DNA from 4 places in the Rhodococcus sp. GB-02 genome. Region 1 is predicted to be linked to each of the others. Evidence: riboswitches for the same ligand, from Rfam matches in the RefSeq annotation. Region 1 holds a riboswitch; each other region holds the start of a gene.
The links. A riboswitch is a leader RNA that binds a small molecule or an ion and turns the genes downstream of it on or off. The one in region 1 is predicted to bind S-adenosylmethionine.

Region 1 (4,254 bases):
TTCGAGTTCCAGAGCGCCGATGTCGACGAACCCCACCTGACCGTCGGCCGGGGGTAGGAGGTCGATCCTGGGCTCCAATTCGTTCACGGTCACGAGTTTGCCACCGCAGCCAGGCCGACGGTGAGATCGGCGAGGATGTCGTCGATTCCCTCGATCCCGACCGCGAGGCGGACGAGTCCGGGCGTGACACCCGAAGCGAGCTGCTCTTCGGGGGTGAGCTGCGAGTGCGTCGTCGACGCGGGGTGGATGACGAGTGAGCGAACATCACCGATGTTGGCGACGTGGCTGTGCAGTGTCAGGGCGTTGACGAACTTCTTGCCCGCATCGATCCCGCCGGGCAGCTCGAAGGTGACGATGGCGCCGGTTCCCTTGGGCATCAGCTGCTTTCCGCGTTCGAACCAAGGCGAGGAGGGAAGTCCCGCGTAGGAAACGGAGGCCACCTCGCCGTGGCCGTCGAGGAACTCGGCGACCTTCTGTGCATTGGACACGTGACGCTCGATGCGCAGGCTCAAGGTTTCGATGCCCTGCGCGATGAGGAACGCGTTGAACGGCGCCACGGCGGAGCCGAGATCGCGCAGCAGTTGGACGCGAGCCTTGAGTGCAAACGCCGGCGCGCCGAGGTCTGCGAAGGTGACGCCGTGGTAGCTGGGATCAGGCGTCGTGAAGTTCGTGTGGCGACCCTGCGTCCAATCGAAGGTGCCGCCGTCGACGATGACGCCGGCGATCGCGGTGCCGTGTCCGCCAAGGTATTTGGTGGCGGAGTGGACGACGATGTCGGCGCCGTGTTCGAGCGGGCGGAGCAGGTACGGCGTCGCGACAGTGTTGTCCACGATCAACGGAAGACCGTTCTCGTGGGCCAGCGACGAGATGCCGGGTAGGTCGAGAATGTGGTTCTTCGGATTGGCGATCGTTTCGCCGTAGAACGCCTTCGTGTTCGGGCGAATTGCTTCGCGCCACTGGTCGAGATCGTCAGGATCCTCGACGAACGTGACTTCGATGCCCAGCTTACGAAGGGTGTAATGCAGGAGGTTGTACGTGCCGCCGTACAGGTACGGGCTGGAGACGATGTGGTCGCCGGCCTCGGCGATGTTGAGGATCGCGATGGTCTCGGCAGCCTGACCCGAGGAGAGGAGGAGTGCGGCGACTCCGCCTTCGAGGGCAGCGATGCGCTGCTCGACGGCGTCCTGTGTGGGATTCATGATCCGCGTGTAGATGTTGCCCGGCTCGGCGAGGCCGAACAGTGCCGCAGCGTGATCGGTGCTGTCGAAGACGTAGCTGGTGGTCTGGTAGATCGGCAGAGCGCGCGCATTGGTGGCGGTGTCCGCTGTTTGCCCGGCGTGCACCTGCTTGGTCTCGAACGACCAGTTCGCGGTCGGATCAGAAGTTGCTGCGGCGTCGGCTGTGTTGTCGGTCATGATTTGTTCACTCCAGTGGTCTGACGGATAGATGTCGGACGGGGGCGAATGATCGCCGCCCCGTGCTGGGGTCTATCTACAAGTGCGACACATACTGAAATACCTCCGTGGGGCTCGGCCCGGTCTGGGGTCCGTCCCTGTCGGACCCGCGCTTGTCACCCGAATTGCGGTGGAACTGCGCGAGCAGATCCACGTCGGGAAACCTGGTCATCACCCGGGGCACCCCACCGCGGTTGGAGGGTTGCCGTCCAGCGAGCCGGGGCTTGACGCTGGCACTCATGACCAAGTCGGATTCTACCGGGAAGTGAGCGCAGTCCTGACGCGGGGCGAAATGTGAGCCGCAACCGCACGCGGGGCAGAGCGACGCAGCCCACTAGCAGGCAAAAGTTACTCGCGAGTAGAGACCGATGGGTGGACCTGCCGGTTGCAGCCTCACGGGTTAGCAGTACGCTTGTCTTGTTTGGGACTCATCTCCCGAGATCAGTCCACACCGTCTAGGTTTGATAATCGAACCGTTCGCGGACCCACTCACAAAGTGTGACCGCAACCGTGTAACCAGGGAAACTTCCTAGGAGGACGCGAAGCACCCATGTCCAAAATCAAGGTTGAGGGCACCGTCGTCGAACTCGACGGCGATGAGATGACGCGCATTATCTGGCAGTTCATCAAAGACAAGTTGATCCATCCGTATCTCGATGTGAACCTCGAGTACTACGACCTCGGTATCGAGTACCGCGACGAGACCGACGACCAGGTCACCATCGACGCAGCGCACGCGATCCAGAAGCACGGCGTCGGCGTCAAATGCGCCACGATCACGCCGGACGAGGCACGTGTCGAGGAATTCGGTCTCAAGAAGATGTGGCGTTCCCCGAACGGAACGATCCGCAACATTCTCGGCGGCACGATCTTCCGCGCACCGATCATCATCTCCAACGTTCCGCGACTCGTTCCGGGCTGGACCAAGCCGATCATCATCGGCCGTCACGCATTCGGCGACCAGTACCGCGCCACAGACTTCAAGGTCCCCGGCCCCGGCAAGGTGATGATCACCTACACGCCTGAGGACGGCAGCGCACCGATCGAGCACGAACTGGTCAACTTCCCCGAAGAGGGCGGCGTCGTCCAGGGGCAGTACAACTTCACCACGTCCATCCGTGACTTCGCTCGCGCGTCGCTCACCTACGGACTGCAGCAGAACTACCCGGTGTACCTGTCCACCAAGAACACCATTCTCAAGGCGTACGACGGTGCCTTCAAGGACATCTTCCAGCACGTCTACGAGACCGAGTTCAAGGCTGAGTTCGATGCCGCAGGTCTGACCTACGAGCACCGCCTCATCGACGACATGGTCGCTTCCGCACTCAAGTGGGAGGGCGGCTACGTCTGGGCATGCAAGAACTACGACGGTGACGTTCAGTCCGACACCGTGGCCCAGGGCTTCGGCTCGCTCGGCCTCATGACGTCGGTTCTGCTCACACCGGACGGACGGACCTGTGAGGCAGAGGCTGCTCACGGCACCGTGACGCGTCACTACCGTCAGCACCAGCAGGGCAAGCCCACCTCGACCAACCCGATCGCATCCATCTTCGCGTGGACCCGCGGGCTCGAGCACCGTGGCAAGCTCGACAGCACCCCTGAGGTCATCGGCTTCGCGCAGGCGCTCGAAGACGTTGTCATCAAGACCGTCGAAAGCGGCCAGATGACCAAGGACCTCTCGATGCTGGTCGGCGGCGATCAGGGCTACCTGACCACCGAGGAGTTCCTCGGCGCGCTCGACGTGAACCTGCAGAAGGCCATGGCCGCGAAGTAGATTCACCGCTTCACCTTTCGAATGGGACGTCCGGGAAACCGGGCGTCCCATTTGTGTTCGCGGTCTCACGTGAGTGAACTCACCCGCTCTCACTTGGAAGTTCAACCAGGTGTGAGATCACAATTGATCAGTGACTTCGTCTACCCTCTCCCGTTCTGACGCCTCGACACCCGGGGTTCGTTCCGCTAGAGGTCCGGCGATGCTCGCTCTCGCCCTCGGCGGTTTCGGTATCGGCACCACCGAGTTCGTCGCCATGGGATTGCTCCCGGAAATGGCATCCGGGCTCGGCGTCTCGGAACCCATCGCAGGCCACGTGATCTCCGCGTACGCGCTCGGCGTTGTCGTCGGCGCTCCGCTGATCGCTGCTCTCTCCGCACGGGTACCGCGCCGCACACTGTTGATCGCGCTCATGGTCGCCTTCACCGTCGGCAATGCCGCTTCGGTTTTCGCGCCCTCGTACACGACGCTGATGATGGCTCGCTTCGTCGCCGGATTGCCGCACGGCGCCTACTTCGGAGTCGCCGCGCTGGTCGCAGCGCACCTGGCCGAACCGGGCAAACGCGCGAAGGCCGTGGCGATGGTCATGATGGGTCTTTCCGTGGCCAACGTGATCGGGGTACCGGTCGCCGCCTGGATCGGTCAGGCACTCGGCTGGCGCAGCGCCTTCGCCTTGGTTGCGGTAATCGGAGTGGCAACGGTTGCTTCGCTGTTCGTCTGGATACCGCGTTTGGACGGTATGCCGGTGACGAATCCGATCACCGAACTCGGGGCACTGGGCCGTGTCCAGGTGTGGATGACGCTGATCGTGGGCATGGTCGGGTTCGGCGGCATGTTTGCCGTCTACACCTACATCAGTACGACGCTCACCGACGTGTCCGGGCTTGGCGCTTCGTTCATTCCCCTGGCACTCATGCTCTACGGACTGGGCATGGTGGCAGGCAACTTCGTCGGCGGATACCTCGCGGATCGCGCATTGATGAAGGGCCTGTTCTTGTCGATGGGATCCCTCGTGGTGATCCTCGCGGT
Region 2 (4,254 bases), on a different contig from region 1:
TGATCTGTTGCTCGACGACAGCCGGAAGCGGTTGCAGTCCAAGGGCATCGACATCGAGTTCACCGCCGACGCAGTGGACTGGATTGCCGAGCACGGGCATCAACCCGAGTTCGGGGCTCGCCCGTTGCGTCGTTCGATTCAGCGTGTGGTCGACGACAAGATCGCCGACATGCTGCTCGACGATCTCCTCGAAGAGGGCGGCAGTATCACCGTCGCGGTTGACGAGGGCGAGTTGGTGTTCAGCTAGGAGGGGCACAGCCCCCGTGAGCGGTTAGGGAGTCTCTGGACTCCCTAACCGCTCACAGGCGCGCAGCGCCCAAAATCTCCGCCGCCAGGGCATCGTTGTGCCGGAAAAACCCCGCATTGGTACGGGGACGAGGGAAAGCCGCCGACCAGTTGTGGCCTGCAACCCACGGCCCGGCCGCGAAGCGGCGAGGATGAGCTGTGTTGTCCTGGTCGAGAATTCGTGAAGTACCGTCGACGGCGAGCTTCGCCGAACTGTCCACGGTCGCAAGAAGTTCGACTGCCTCGCCCCGACCGTGAAGCGTCCGCAGGAGCGAGTCACCGCTCGCGCTGATGGAAGCAACCGGCAAGCGTGCTTCGACGAGGGTGTTCGCGGCCACGATGTCGGTGTGCGACGCACTACGAGCGACAAAGATCCCAGCACCCGTTACCGGGTCGATTTCGGTGGAGAACGCTGAATCCGGCCCGAGGAACTGGACGATGCCGGCCTCGTTGAGCGCGATCAACTGTTCCAGACGCTCGGGTGGCGGACCACTGGCAATGAAGCTGAAGAACGAATGCAGCCAACCCTCGACGTCCTTGGCGACGGATTCGGCCGGGATTCTGCCGCGCCGCAACAATTCTCCGACAGTCATGTACGTCGAGAGCAGCGCTGAGAAGACAGCTGCGTCGGCGCTGAAATACGGGTCCGATCTCCGCACGACGTCTGCCGAGATATATTCGCTGATCCGGGATTGGACCTCGGCGAGTCCGTCGTAGCGCTCACCGTCGAGTGGGCGGTTCAGCCGCTCGAGATCGATGCGGTCTTCCGGCTTCGGGACTGCGTTCTCTACCAGTTCCTGCAATCGAGGTGATCCCCAAGCCAGCGAGGCGAATTTGGCGTCGAACTCCTCCCAGGTGCCCACCGTCCGATCCGGGTGCGACGCGAACAGTTCGTGATAGTGGGCGCCTGCCAGTTCTTTCGACGCCAAGGGCCAGATGTCGTTTCGGAAATCCAACGGTCCGTCGCCGGGCACAAGATCAGCGGTGAAGAACCGAGGTAGCGGTGGCCGCGCGTCGGCGATCGAGTACGAAATCTTGGAGTGATACGGCACGCCGCGACGAGATCCGGTATACAACAGAGGTTCCCGACCCGAGGGAGCGTAAGTGAGGGCACCGTCCTCACCGCGTTCGAAGATGCCGCCGCGGCTCTCGGCGAGGAGAACCATCCAGTCGATGAAAGCCAGCCCGAGCCCGGCGATCAGAACCGGTTCGCGTTCGGGGATGACATCGGCATCGAGGTCGGCGGTGTATCCCGGCCCTACATAGGTCAATCCGTGATCGGACGCGAAGCTGGTCAGTGCGATTTCACGTGGGGCAGGCAACGCATCGGGGTGCCCTTGTGCGAGAAGGACGGCCGTCGCGTCGATGACAGCTCCGTCATCCAGATGAACCGTCTGTGTCTTGCCGACGTTCACGATGTCGACCACGGATCGTCGATGAACTCGGACGTCGACGTGCGCTGGTGCGGAGTCGACCGCGGTCTGGAACACCCAGTTCAGGTATCGGCTCTGCAGTGACCTCGATGCAAACGACGACGGGGTGATCATCGGAACTTCTGCCGCGATTTCGGGGAATTCGGCAAGTTCAGCCGAGTGCTCGGCGACCCATTCCGCGAGTGTCGGTCCCGGCAGCACCGGGCCGGTTACGGCGGTGGTCGCGTCGGTGAACATCGTGACGTCCGCGGTTGTCGAATTCATCCACAGAAGCGGCGCCTGGCTGCCTCGCCAAATGCGGCCGGCGCCTGCCGGATACGGGTCGACAACGTGAATGTCGATCGGTGTGGGATCGGCGTTCACCGATTCGTGAGCGAGGATCCGCTCGAGTACGCCGGTCCCGCGTGGTCCACCGCCCACGATCACGATGACAGTTGCTGCCCTCACTGAGGTAAGGGGTCGATCGCCGGGCACGAGTCCTCCATCGGACCTGGCAGAAAGCACCCGCACCTCAGCTGAGGGGGTTGCTGCGACGTCACGGAGCCAGGACTCTCGATCGCTCTGGATGGTTAGTCCAGCTTATCTTCGGAGAATCGTGAGGCAAGGAATTCCGGACATCAGATCAGCGTGAATCAAACAGTTGTCAATCGGTCTCCCGAGTCGACAGATCGACGGTTACCTTTCGGTCTGCGTCGCCGGCAGAATACGGGCGTGAACATCCCCGAAGCCGATTCGTGAACCGCCGATGCCGGGAGCGGTGGCCGAGATGGCGATGGTGTCGCCGTCTTCGAGAAAAGCGCGAGTCTCGGAACCCACAGTTACGGGTTCCTCGCCGCCCCAGGTCAGTTCGATGAAGGCGCCGCGCTGATCCTTGTCCGGTCCGGAAATGGTTCCGGACGCAAAGAGATCGCCGGTGCTCGCTGCTGCACCGTTGATGGTGGTGTGCGCGAGCATCTGCGCAGGTGACCAGTACATCTGCGCGTAGGGCGGTCGCGAGACGACGTGACCGTTCCATTCGACGGCCAAATCGATGTCCAGTCCCCACTTCTCCTCACCTCGCAGGTATGAGAGCGGTTCGGGGTCCTGCACCGGAGTGTCGATTCGGGCTGCTTCGAGGGCGAGCAACGGCACGATCCACGGCGAGATGGAGGTCGCGAAGCTCTTCCCCAGGTTCGGACCGAGGGGCACGTACTCCCACGCCTGGATGTCTCGGGCTGTCCAGTCGTTCACGACGACCGCGCCGAAGACGTGCTCGGCAAATTCGTCCGGGGTAATGGAATCGCCCATCTTCGAGGGAGTTCCGACGATGAACCCCATCTCGGCTTCGATGTCGAGGCGACGAGACGGTCCGAAGTCAGGGTTCTCCTGATCGGGTGCTTTCCGCTGTCCGCAAGGGCGAACGATATCGGTGCCGGAGACGACGATGGTGCTCGAGCGTCCGTGGTATCCGACGGGAAGGTGCTTCCAGTTCGGCATCAAGGGGGCGGAGTCCGGACGGAACAACTTTCCGAGGTTCGTTGCGTGATTCTCCGAGGCGTAGAAGTCGACGTAGTCGGCTACGGCGATCGGCAAGTGCAGTGTCACCGATTCGATGGAAAACACGGCATCCGAAACTATTTCGCCGGTTACCAGGTCCGTGATTCGATTTCGCACCGAGACCCACTGAGCTCGGCCCTGAGCCATGAATGCGTTCAGGGTCGGTTCGGCAAACACGGAATCACCCAGTGTCGCTGCGAGATCGACTACCGAGTCGGCCACTCGTACACCAACACGCGGTGAACCTCCTGCAGGAGAGAAGATGCCGTAGGGCAGATTGTCGATCCCGAACAACGAGTCGGCGGGAATGTCGATGGTCGTGACGGTCATACGAGTGTTCCTTCGGTTTTGTTGGAGCGGACGATCAACCCGAGGCCTTCCAGCTCGGTAAGCGGGTCCGAGATGCTGCAGGTCCCGAACGAGAGGAATCGGCGACGCACCTCGCCGGCCTCGTCTTCGGTCAGGTCGGCGAGGGCTCGCGCGATCGATTTGCTGTCGCGCTGCGCCAGAGCAGCAACAATTTCAGAACGATCGGCGCCCCGCCTCGCAGCGTCGACGGCCACCATGATGTTGAGGAAGCCATGCTGCTCGAAGCCTGTTTCCGGATCGGTGTTGCGCACGCCGTGGTGCAGTCCCGCAGTCGCCTTGAACGGGATATTCGCTCGGACGACGGAAATCAGCGCATCGGCGAGCTCGTCCTCGTTCGGGTATGCCTCGGCGACAATCCCTCCGGTGCGAAACTTCGCGGAATACCCAGCGGTTTCGAGAGCCGTGAGATAGTCGACGCGCCGGCCGCCTCGGGGTACTTCGACAAAAATGTCGATGTCGGGATGAGCGGCATGGACACGGGCGAGCTCCGCGAACGCGGCATCGGCGTCCAGGCCGTCAGGAATTCCCACTTCGACGGCGGCGACGCTGACACCGGGGATAGCGAGCGCGTTCGACACCGCGGCCGCGGTATCGGCTGGACCGGCCGGCACGGTCAGGCTCAGCGTCACCG
Region 3 (4,254 bases), 590 kb from region 1:
ATCACCAGTGAAGCCGTCGACACGTCTTTGATCAACCCGCCCGGCCTTCCGAAGACCAAGTGAGCTCTCGTCCATGAGTGAGATTCCCGATGTGATCGTCATCGGCGGAGGGCTCGTCGGGTCCTCCGCCGCATGGCGGCTCGCGGCGCGCGGACGTAGCGTCGTACAGCTGGAACAGTTCGGGCCGGGGCACAAGCACGGTGCGTCGCACGGTACTTCGCGCATCTACCGTCAGGCCTACGACAATCACCTGTACACAGGGTTGGCGGCCGACGCGCTGCCGCTGTGGCGGGAGTTGGAGACCACGACGGACATCGGGTTCCTGGAACTCACAGGCGCGGTCGATCACGGTCTGCCGCAGGCGGTGCAGTCCAAGGCGCAGATATTGGTCGAGGCGGGCATCAAGGGTGAGATCCTCACTCCTGCCGAGGCGTCCGCGCGCTGGCCGGGGCTGCGATTCGACACCACCGTGCTCCATCACCCCGATGCAGGCCGGTTGCATGCGGATCGCGCCGTGACCGCTTTGAAGGCGGGAGCGGTGTTCGCCGGTGCCGAGGTCCGTCACGACGTTCGGGTACTGGCACTCGCGCGAGCGTCGTACGGCGTGGACGTGGTGACGGAGAGTGGAACGCTCGCGGCTCGTCAGGTCGTGATCGCGGCCGGTGCGTGGACTGCGGACCTGATCGCAGACAGCGGCCTCGGCTCCGAAATCGCATTGCCGACGCTGCGCACGACGCAGGAACAACCGGCGCACTTCGCACCGCTCGATCCGGGAGTCGAGTGGCCGAGTTTCGTTCACCACCCGGGTGCACAGTTGGAGACTGCGGGAATCTACGGACTCGGTTCCGAGGACGGCATCAAGATCGGTGAACACGCGACCGGGCCGGTGGTGACTCCGCAGACCCGCGACTACACCCCTGATGTCGACGGTGAGCAACGATTGGTCGAGTACGCCGAGTCGTGGTTACCCGGCGTCGATTCCGCCCAGGTCGAGTCGATCACGTGCCTGTACACGAGCACGCCGGACAGTCACTTCGTCATCGACCGAGTCGGCGATGTCACGGTTGCGGCGGGATTCTCGGGTCATGGATTCAAATTCGGTCCAGCCCTGGGTGAACTTGTATCGGACCTCGTCGACGGAACCACTCTCGCTTCGGAAGCTTTTCGGCTGGGGGAGCGTTGACCAGATTCATGGAGGAAAGTGTTGTGGCACTGGAGCTCGGGACTCGGCAGCTCGACGGTATCGGCGCGGTAGAGGTCTACTCGGTATCGCAGGACGATCCCTTGGCAGCTCCACTGATTGCGGAGTTGGCGCTCGAATACAGCTCGCGTTACGGCGGAACTCGCGAAGCGATGCTCGAGGATCTCACCACGTACCCGGCAGAAGAATTTGCGTACCCGCAGGGGGCGCTACTGGTGCTCACCCACGCGGATGTACCGATTGCGGGCGGTGCATTTCGCCAATTCGATTCCACCACCGCCGAACTGAAAAGAATCTGGACATCGGCCGACTATCGGAAGCGCGGCCTCGGCAAGGTCGTCGTTCGTGAGTTGGAACGAGAGATCGAACTTCGCGGATACAACCGGGTGTTCCTCACGACGGGCCCTCGGCAACCCGAGGCGCTCGCGCTGTATCTGTCCAGTGGATACACACCGCTTTACGACGCTTCACTCTCGCCCGAAGAGGTGGGAGTCCACCCGTTCGAGAAACAACTTCGAGTGCTCGAAAATGTGACCCGAGCAGCAATTCCTACCGACCGGGTTGACAACACCCGGGTTTGACCTCGTACACTTGCGAACGACCATCCAGAGCGACCGAGAGACCTGGCTCATTGAAGTCGCAGCAACCCCCCGAGTGATCGGGTGCGGGTGCTACCGCCAGGACCGATGGAGGAACACGAAATGAAGGCAGTCGAAGGCGGTTTCGATACCGCCTGGTCGCGTCGTCACGTAGACCTGTGCCGCACCGCGGGATCTTTCTGTACCAACTGACCTCGGTCAGTCATTCACACTCAGGCGAGTCGTCGACAAGTCTGTTTTCTCTTCTCTGCACAAGTGATTCGTGCTCGATCGCCTTTTCGGAGCTTCTTGCTTCAGGGCGGCGGGTGCGCTCTTCGGCATGCCTCTTTAGGAGTTCTTGGTGTCCTCGCCCTCATTCGGTGCCCGTAAACGCGCGACCGTAATTGCCGGTATCGGTGCTCTCTCGGTTCTCGGCACGGTCCTCGCCGGCTGCAGCAGCAACGGAAGTGACAGCGGTGCCGACGCGGGTCCCGCGCAGTCCGGTGGAACCCTTCGCTACGGCCTCTCGCAGGCGCCGACGTGCGCCGATCCGGCCCAGGCCGGAAGTAACCAGACGGTGTATGTCACTCGTACCGTGGTGGATTCGCTGACCGATCAAAATCCCGACTCCGGAGAGATCACCCCGTGGCTCGCCAAGAGTTGGGAGATCAGCCCCGACGCCGCGAGCTTCACGTTTGTCCTTCGCGACGATGCCACTTTCAGTGACGGCACACCGGTGACGGCGGATTCGGTGAAGAAGACCTTCGATTCGGTCAAGAACCTCGGGCCGAACGCGTCGTTGGCGAAGAGCTACCTGTCCTCCTACACGGGTACCGACGTCGTTGACGCACACACGGCGAAGATCAATTTCTCTGGACCCAATGTTCAGTTCCTGCAAGCAACTTCGACGCCGCAGCTCGGAATCCTCGCTGATTCCACCACTGCACTGGCATCCGAGCAGCGCTGCCCCGGTGCAGCGGTAATCGCCTCCGGGCCGTTCGTCTACACCGACTGGCAGCAGGACAAGAGTGTCAAGATCGCCAAGCGCGCGGGATACAACTGGGCGTCGGACGCGGTCGCGCATCAGGGCGAGGCCTACCTCGACGGCGTCGACTTCACCGTGGTCCCCGAATCCGGTGTGCGCGCGGGCAGCGTGGCTTCCGGCCAGCTCGATGCGGTCAGCGATGCGCTCCCACAGGACGCACCGCAGATCGAGGGCGCAGGCGGACGCATCCTCACCCGGCCGAACCCGGGCGTGAGCTTCTTCTTCCAGCCCAACGTCAGTCGTGGAGTTCTCGCTGATCAGTCTGTCCGCCAGGCCATCGTTCCGGCGATCAACCGGCAAGAGCTCGTCGACACCGTTCTGGATCCGTCGTTCTTCCCGGCAACGAGCCCGTTGGCTCACACCACTCCGCTCTACACCGACGAATCCAGTGTCGTGACGTACGACGCCGACAAGTCGGCGAAGCTTCTCGATGCAGCCGGTTGGAAGACCGGAAGCGACGGTATTCGCGAGAAGGACGGGCAGAAGCTCACTTTCAGCGTCACGTTCAGCCCGGTGTTCTCGGGTAATCAGGCCATTCTCGAGCTCGTTCAGCAGCAGCTCAAGAAGGTCGGCGTCGACCTGCAGCTCAATCTGGTCTCGAACGGTGAATGGACCGAGAAGGGGGTGTCGGGTGATTACGATTCGCTGTACTACAACAGCACTAGGGCCGACGCCGACATCCTGCGGGCGTCGTTCAGCACCGAGGGCCGCAACCTCAACCGTCGCGGCGCAGATCCGGAGCTCGACAAGGTTCTCACCGAGCAGCTTGCAGCCACGGACAACGGGCAGCGCGGCGAACTGGTATCCACCGCACAGGAATTGATCCTCGACCGTGGGCTGTCCATTCCCACCATCGAGCTCTCGCAGGCCATCGGCGCCGGATCGAGTGTTCAGGATCTGAACTTCGAAGCCTCGTCACGCCTGCAGTTCTACGACGCATGGTTGTCGGGTAAGTAGTCATGACTCGATACGTACTCACCCGACTGGGCCAGGCCGCAGTTGTCCTTTGGGCCGCCTTCACCATTTCGTTCGTGATTCTGTTCCTCCTGCCGAGCGATCCGGTCAGCATGGCTGCGGACTCATCCGGGCAGGGTGTTGCAGTGGATCAGGCTGCGCTCGATCAGCTTCGGGCACGATACGGCTTGGACCAGTCGGTGTGGGTGCAGTACTGGACATCGCTGACCAAGGCTCTTCGCGGCGATTTCGGTACGTCGATCTCCACCGGTCAGTCGGTGACGGATGCCATCTTCTCGGCATTGCCGAGCACCCTGGTGCTGGCAACCACGGCTTTGGTTCTCGCCGTGCTGTTCGGAGTGGCGATCGCGTTCTTCGCTACCTACACCCGCAAGTGGTGGCTGGCGAACCTGTTGTTCTCGCTGCCGCCTCTGGGAGTGGCAGTGCCCACCTTCTGGGTGGGTCTGATCCTCCTG
Region 4 (4,254 bases), 590 kb from region 1:
CACCGGAGAGTTGGCGGGGATACTCGTCGGCCTTGTCCCCCACTCCCACTCGCTCGAGCAGTGCGCGAGCTTCGCGGTACACCTCGTCACGGTCTCGTTTCTGGGCCGAGAGCGGAGCTTCCACCACGTTTTCCAGCGCAGTCAGGTGCGGAAACAGGTTGAAGTTCTGGAACACGAATCCGATGTGTGAACGCTGTTTCAGGATCTCTCGGTCACGCAGTTCGTGAAGTCGATTTCCCTTGCGCCGGTATCCGATCAGTTCTCCGTCGATCCGCACGGTCCCTCGGTCGACCTTCTCGAGGTGATTGAGGGTGCGCAACAAGGTGGACTTACCGGAACCGGACGGGCCGAGAATGACGGTCACTTCACCCTTGCGGACCAGGAGATCTACGCCGGCAAGTACTTCCAGCGCGCCGAACGACTTGTGGATTCCGCGCGCTTCGACGGCGTACACCGTCTCTTCGGCCAGCTCTGCGGTCATCGGGTCGCACCTCTCGGAAAATCGAGACGCGCATCACGAATCTCGTCGAACTTCTTGCGAGCCTTCTGTATCGGAGTCAAAGGAAGAGCGCGGGCGGATCCACGGGCGTAGTGGCGCTCAACGTAGTACTGACCGATCGAGAGCAACGTCGTGAGGATGATGTACCAGATCGTGGCGACCATCAGCAGGGGCACAACTCGTCCGTTGCGGCCGAAGATGACCTGCACCTGGTAGAACAGTTCGGCGATCGCCATGGTGGAGACGATGGACGTTCCCTTGAAGAGTCCGATGACCTCGTTGGCGGCATTGGGGAGGATCGCCCGCATCGCCTGCGGGAGAACGATCTTGAAGAACTGTCGACTGCGCGGAATACCGAGCGAGTGAGCAGCTTCGATCTGACCGTGATCGACCGAGATGATTCCGGAGCGGATGATCTCGGCCGAGTACGCGGCCTGGTGTAGCGCCAAACCGATAACTGCTGCGGTGAATCCGCCGATCACACCACTGACCTGGAAGGTGAAGAACTCCGGCCCGAAAGGTATTCCGAGAGAAAGCGTCTGGTACAGGTACGTGATGTTGAACCAGAAGAGCAGCTGCACGATGAGCGGAATCGAGCGGAAAGCCCAAATGTAGGTCCAGGCGATCACCTGCAGGACCGGGTTCTTCGACAACCGGCCGAGTGCCAGGAACACTCCGAGACCGAATCCGAGGATCGTCCCCCACAGGGTCAGTTTGATCGTCATCCACAACGCGGCAAGCACTGATTTCGCAGTGAAGTACTGCGCGAACGTAGGCCAGTCCCAGCCCGGGTTGACGACGAGTCCGTGAATGAACTGAGCAAGCAATGCCAGCACAACTGCGCTGATCAACCAGCGCAGCGGGTGCCAGGTACGAGCAACGACAAGTTCCGAGTCGGGAAGTTGCGGCTCGGCCACCGACTTGTCGGGGCGGACATCGGTGGGCGCGCTCACGGCGCACTACCTGACGGAATGGACATCACGAATAGACCTTTCAGGGAATGGGGACGCAGCTGTGTTCTCGAGGTGGTGTGCTCGAGTTGCGAAGACGACGGCAGTTCGGTCAGTGACAGTGACACGAAGCGGTGCGGCACAGATCGATGTGACGACGCCTGTGCGCAGCGTGCGAAGTGGAACCCATGTGATGCCTTCCATCGGTCCTGGCGGTAGCACCCGCTCCCGATCACTCGGGGGGTTGCTGCGACGTCGACGAGCCAGGTCTCTCGGTCGCTCTGGATGGTGAGCAAAGACTAGACGCGAAATGCCGAGTCGTCAAATATTGTATTTCCCTGCACTGCAAGGGAAATGAAGGTCTCTCCACGTTGAAATCGCACTGATTCCAACGGTGCCCGAAGCCTTGGCCGCCGTGTTCAATGGAGTGTTCGAATCAAGACCGGGACCGCCGTCCGGACTGACTTTTCCTCTGCCGTACCGTCTGCGGAGTGAGTGGAATCGACGCTTTCTTCATCTTGTTGGCCGGTATCGGTGCGGGCGCGATCAATGCCGTGGTCGGCAGCGGAACGCTGATCACGTTTCCCACCCTGGTCGCCTTCGGCATGCCGCCGGTGACCGCGACGATGTCCAACGCAGTCGGGCTCGTCGCCGGCGGGGTTTCAGGGACGTGGGGATACCGGCGTGAGTTGTCGGGACAGGGGGATCGTCTGAAATGGCAGATTCCGGCGTCGCTCGCCGGCGCGCTCCTCGGTTCGTGGTTGCTCATGCACCTACCCGAGAAACTGTTCGAGACCATCGTTCCGGTGCTGTTGATCCTGGCTCTCGCACTTGTGCTCCTCCAACCACGTATCCAGGCGTGGGCGAAGAAGCGCTCCACCGAAGAAACGGCGCTGTCCACCAAGAGGCTGATGCTCCTGACCGCCGGCACCTTTGCAGTCGGCATCTACGGCGGTTACTTCACCGCCGCGCAGGGCATCCTCCTCATCGGTGTGATGGGTGCCATCCTCCCGGAAACCCTCCAGCGCATGAACGGCGCGAAGAACCTGCTCTCACTGCTCGTCAACATCGTCGCAGCCGGGATGTACATCACTCTTGCCTTCGACCAGATCAATTGGGCAGCAGCCGGATTGATCGCTGTCGGCTCACTCGGTGGTGGCGTTCTGGGCGCCCGCTACGGACGACGCCTGTCCCCCACTGCACTGCGCTACACGATTGTCGTCGTCGGCCTGGTCGGCTTGTGGCGTCTTCTCGCTTGACCGCCCACATCGGGCGGCCCCCGCACATACTGGAGATATGACCAGAACAGACGATCAGACCGGTTGGACCTACCTCATGGACATGGACGGGGTTCTCGTCCACGAGGAGCACTTGATACCCGGAGCAGACACGTTCCTGGCAGAACTGGCGTCGAACGACATTCCGTATATGGTGCTCACCAACAACTCCATCCGCACCCCGCGTGACCTGCGAGCACGCCTCCTCAACTCGGGACTCGACATCCCGGAGAAGTCGATCTGGACGTCAGCGCTCGCTACCGCGACCTTCCTGGCCAACCAGCGTCCGGGCGGCAGCGCCTACGTGGTCGGCGAATCGGGGCTGACCACTGCACTGCACGACATCGGCTACGTCCTGACGGATAGTGACCCCGACTACGTCGTCCTCGGCGAGACGCGCACGTACTCCTTCGAGGCAATCACCACCGCCATTCGCCTGGTCGAGCGCGGATCGCGGTTCATCGCCACCAACCCCGACGCCACCGGGCCGTCGCGCGACGGCTCTCTACCGGCAACCGGCTCGGTCGCCGCTCTCATCACCAAGGCAACCGGACGCGATCCCTACTACGTCGGCAAGCCCAACGCTTTGATGATGCGCTCAGCCCTGCGGTCCATCGGCGCTCATTCGGCCAACACATTGATGATCGGCGACCGCATGGACACCGACATCGTCTGTGGCCTCGAAGCCGGACTGCAGACGATTCTGGTGATGACCGGGATCTCGACCCGCGCGTCGGTCGAGCTCTACCCCTACCGCCCGACCATCGTCCTCGAGTCAGTCGCCGATCTTGTGGGAACGACAACCGATCCATTCCGTAGCAACACAAACAATTGATTCAAATTGCAAAACAAAACCGCGAGTCGGTAATTAGCCGGCGAAAGAACGGTGAATTTGCCAGAATCCGACTAGTCCGCTTTTTCCAACTAGACAAACAATCGGTTTTCTTCAGACCAGAATTACATAATGGTAGTTATACACAGTTCAGAAGCGGTTTTCTGGACCAGAAAAGGTGGATCGCAGTCGAAAAAGAATTTGCGACAAAGCAGTAACGAATCGTTTGCCGTGGATGATACTCATTTCTGAACGACCCATTTCGGGTCCCAGACATGAAATGAGATTTTCATGAAGAAGCAGACCAAGGGCGCGATCGCTGCTGCGGCGGCCGGTGCCCTCCTCCTCGGCGGTGCGGGCTCGCTCGCAGTGTGGAGCGACTCAGCCGACGTCGGAGGCGGCGGACCCGTCACTTCCGGTGCACTCGACCTGAGCGCCTGCGCACCGGTCGGCGGCGGTTGGAACTCCCTCAACCCAACGAAGACCGCAATCACCAACATCTCGGCTTACCGCATCGTCACTACCGAGAGCATCGAATACACCTGCGACGTCACCGTGACCGCAGTGGGCGATCGTCTCGCGGCTGTTCTGACCGCGGATACGGCCGGCATCGTTCCGGGTGCCAACAGCGCCGAACTTGCCGCCGCTGTACAGCCGGTTACGACCATCAAGGATGCTGGTGGCAACCCGATTTCA

Region 2: another riboswitch for S-adenosylmethionine. It lies ahead of ACSW29_RS16285 (FAD/NAD(P)-binding protein); the one in region 1 lies ahead of ACSW29_RS11270 (bifunctional o-acetylhomoserine/o-acetylserine sulfhydrylase).
Region 3: another riboswitch for S-adenosylmethionine. It lies ahead of ACSW29_RS08615 (putative leader peptide); the one in region 1 lies ahead of ACSW29_RS11270 (bifunctional o-acetylhomoserine/o-acetylserine sulfhydrylase).
Region 4: another riboswitch for S-adenosylmethionine. It lies ahead of ACSW29_RS08585 (putative leader peptide); the one in region 1 lies ahead of ACSW29_RS11270 (bifunctional o-acetylhomoserine/o-acetylserine sulfhydrylase).

What each region holds. Positions count from the first base shown of each region.
Region 1 covers NZ_JBPUKE010000001.1:2,386,022-2,390,275, forward strand. The annotation lists gene metX (homoserine O-acetyltransferase MetX) at 1-93, opposite strand, end outside; gene ACSW29_RS11270 (bifunctional o-acetylhomoserine/o-acetylserine sulfhydrylase) at 90-1,415, opposite strand; SAM riboswitch class IV at 1,559-1,699, opposite strand; gene ACSW29_RS11275 (NADP-dependent isocitrate dehydrogenase) at 2,005-3,228, shown strand; gene ACSW29_RS11280 (MFS transporter) at 3,428-4,254, shown strand, end outside.
Region 2 covers NZ_JBPUKE010000002.1:670,566-674,819, reverse strand. The annotation lists gene ACSW29_RS16290 (ATP-dependent Clp protease ATP-binding subunit) at 1-247, shown strand, start outside; gene ACSW29_RS16285 (FAD/NAD(P)-binding protein) at 300-2,192, opposite strand; SAM riboswitch class I at 2,197-2,290, opposite strand; gene fahA (fumarylacetoacetase) at 2,394-3,584, opposite strand; gene ACSW29_RS16275 (hypothetical protein) at 3,581-4,254, opposite strand, start outside.
Region 3 covers NZ_JBPUKE010000001.1:1,799,671-1,803,924, forward strand. The annotation lists gene ACSW29_RS08600 (ABC transporter substrate-binding protein) at 1-63, shown strand, start outside; gene ACSW29_RS08605 (FAD-dependent oxidoreductase) at 74-1,183, shown strand; gene ACSW29_RS08610 (GNAT family N-acetyltransferase) at 1,192-1,782, shown strand; SAM riboswitch class I at 1,800-1,894, shown strand; gene ACSW29_RS08615 (putative leader peptide) at 1,903-1,992, shown strand; gene ACSW29_RS08620 (ABC transporter substrate-binding protein) at 2,141-3,781, shown strand; gene ACSW29_RS08625 (ABC transporter permease) at 3,784-4,254, shown strand, end outside.
Region 4 covers NZ_JBPUKE010000001.1:1,794,169-1,798,422, reverse strand. The annotation lists gene ACSW29_RS08595 (amino acid ABC transporter ATP-binding protein) at 1-481, opposite strand, end outside; gene ACSW29_RS08590 (amino acid ABC transporter permease) at 478-1,452, opposite strand; gene ACSW29_RS08585 (putative leader peptide) at 1,562-1,639, opposite strand; SAM riboswitch class I at 1,647-1,741, opposite strand; gene ACSW29_RS08580 (sulfite exporter TauE/SafE family protein) at 1,941-2,708, shown strand; gene ACSW29_RS08575 (HAD-IIA family hydrolase) at 2,746-3,561, shown strand; gene ACSW29_RS08570 (alternate-type signal peptide domain-containing protein) at 3,850-4,254, shown strand, end outside.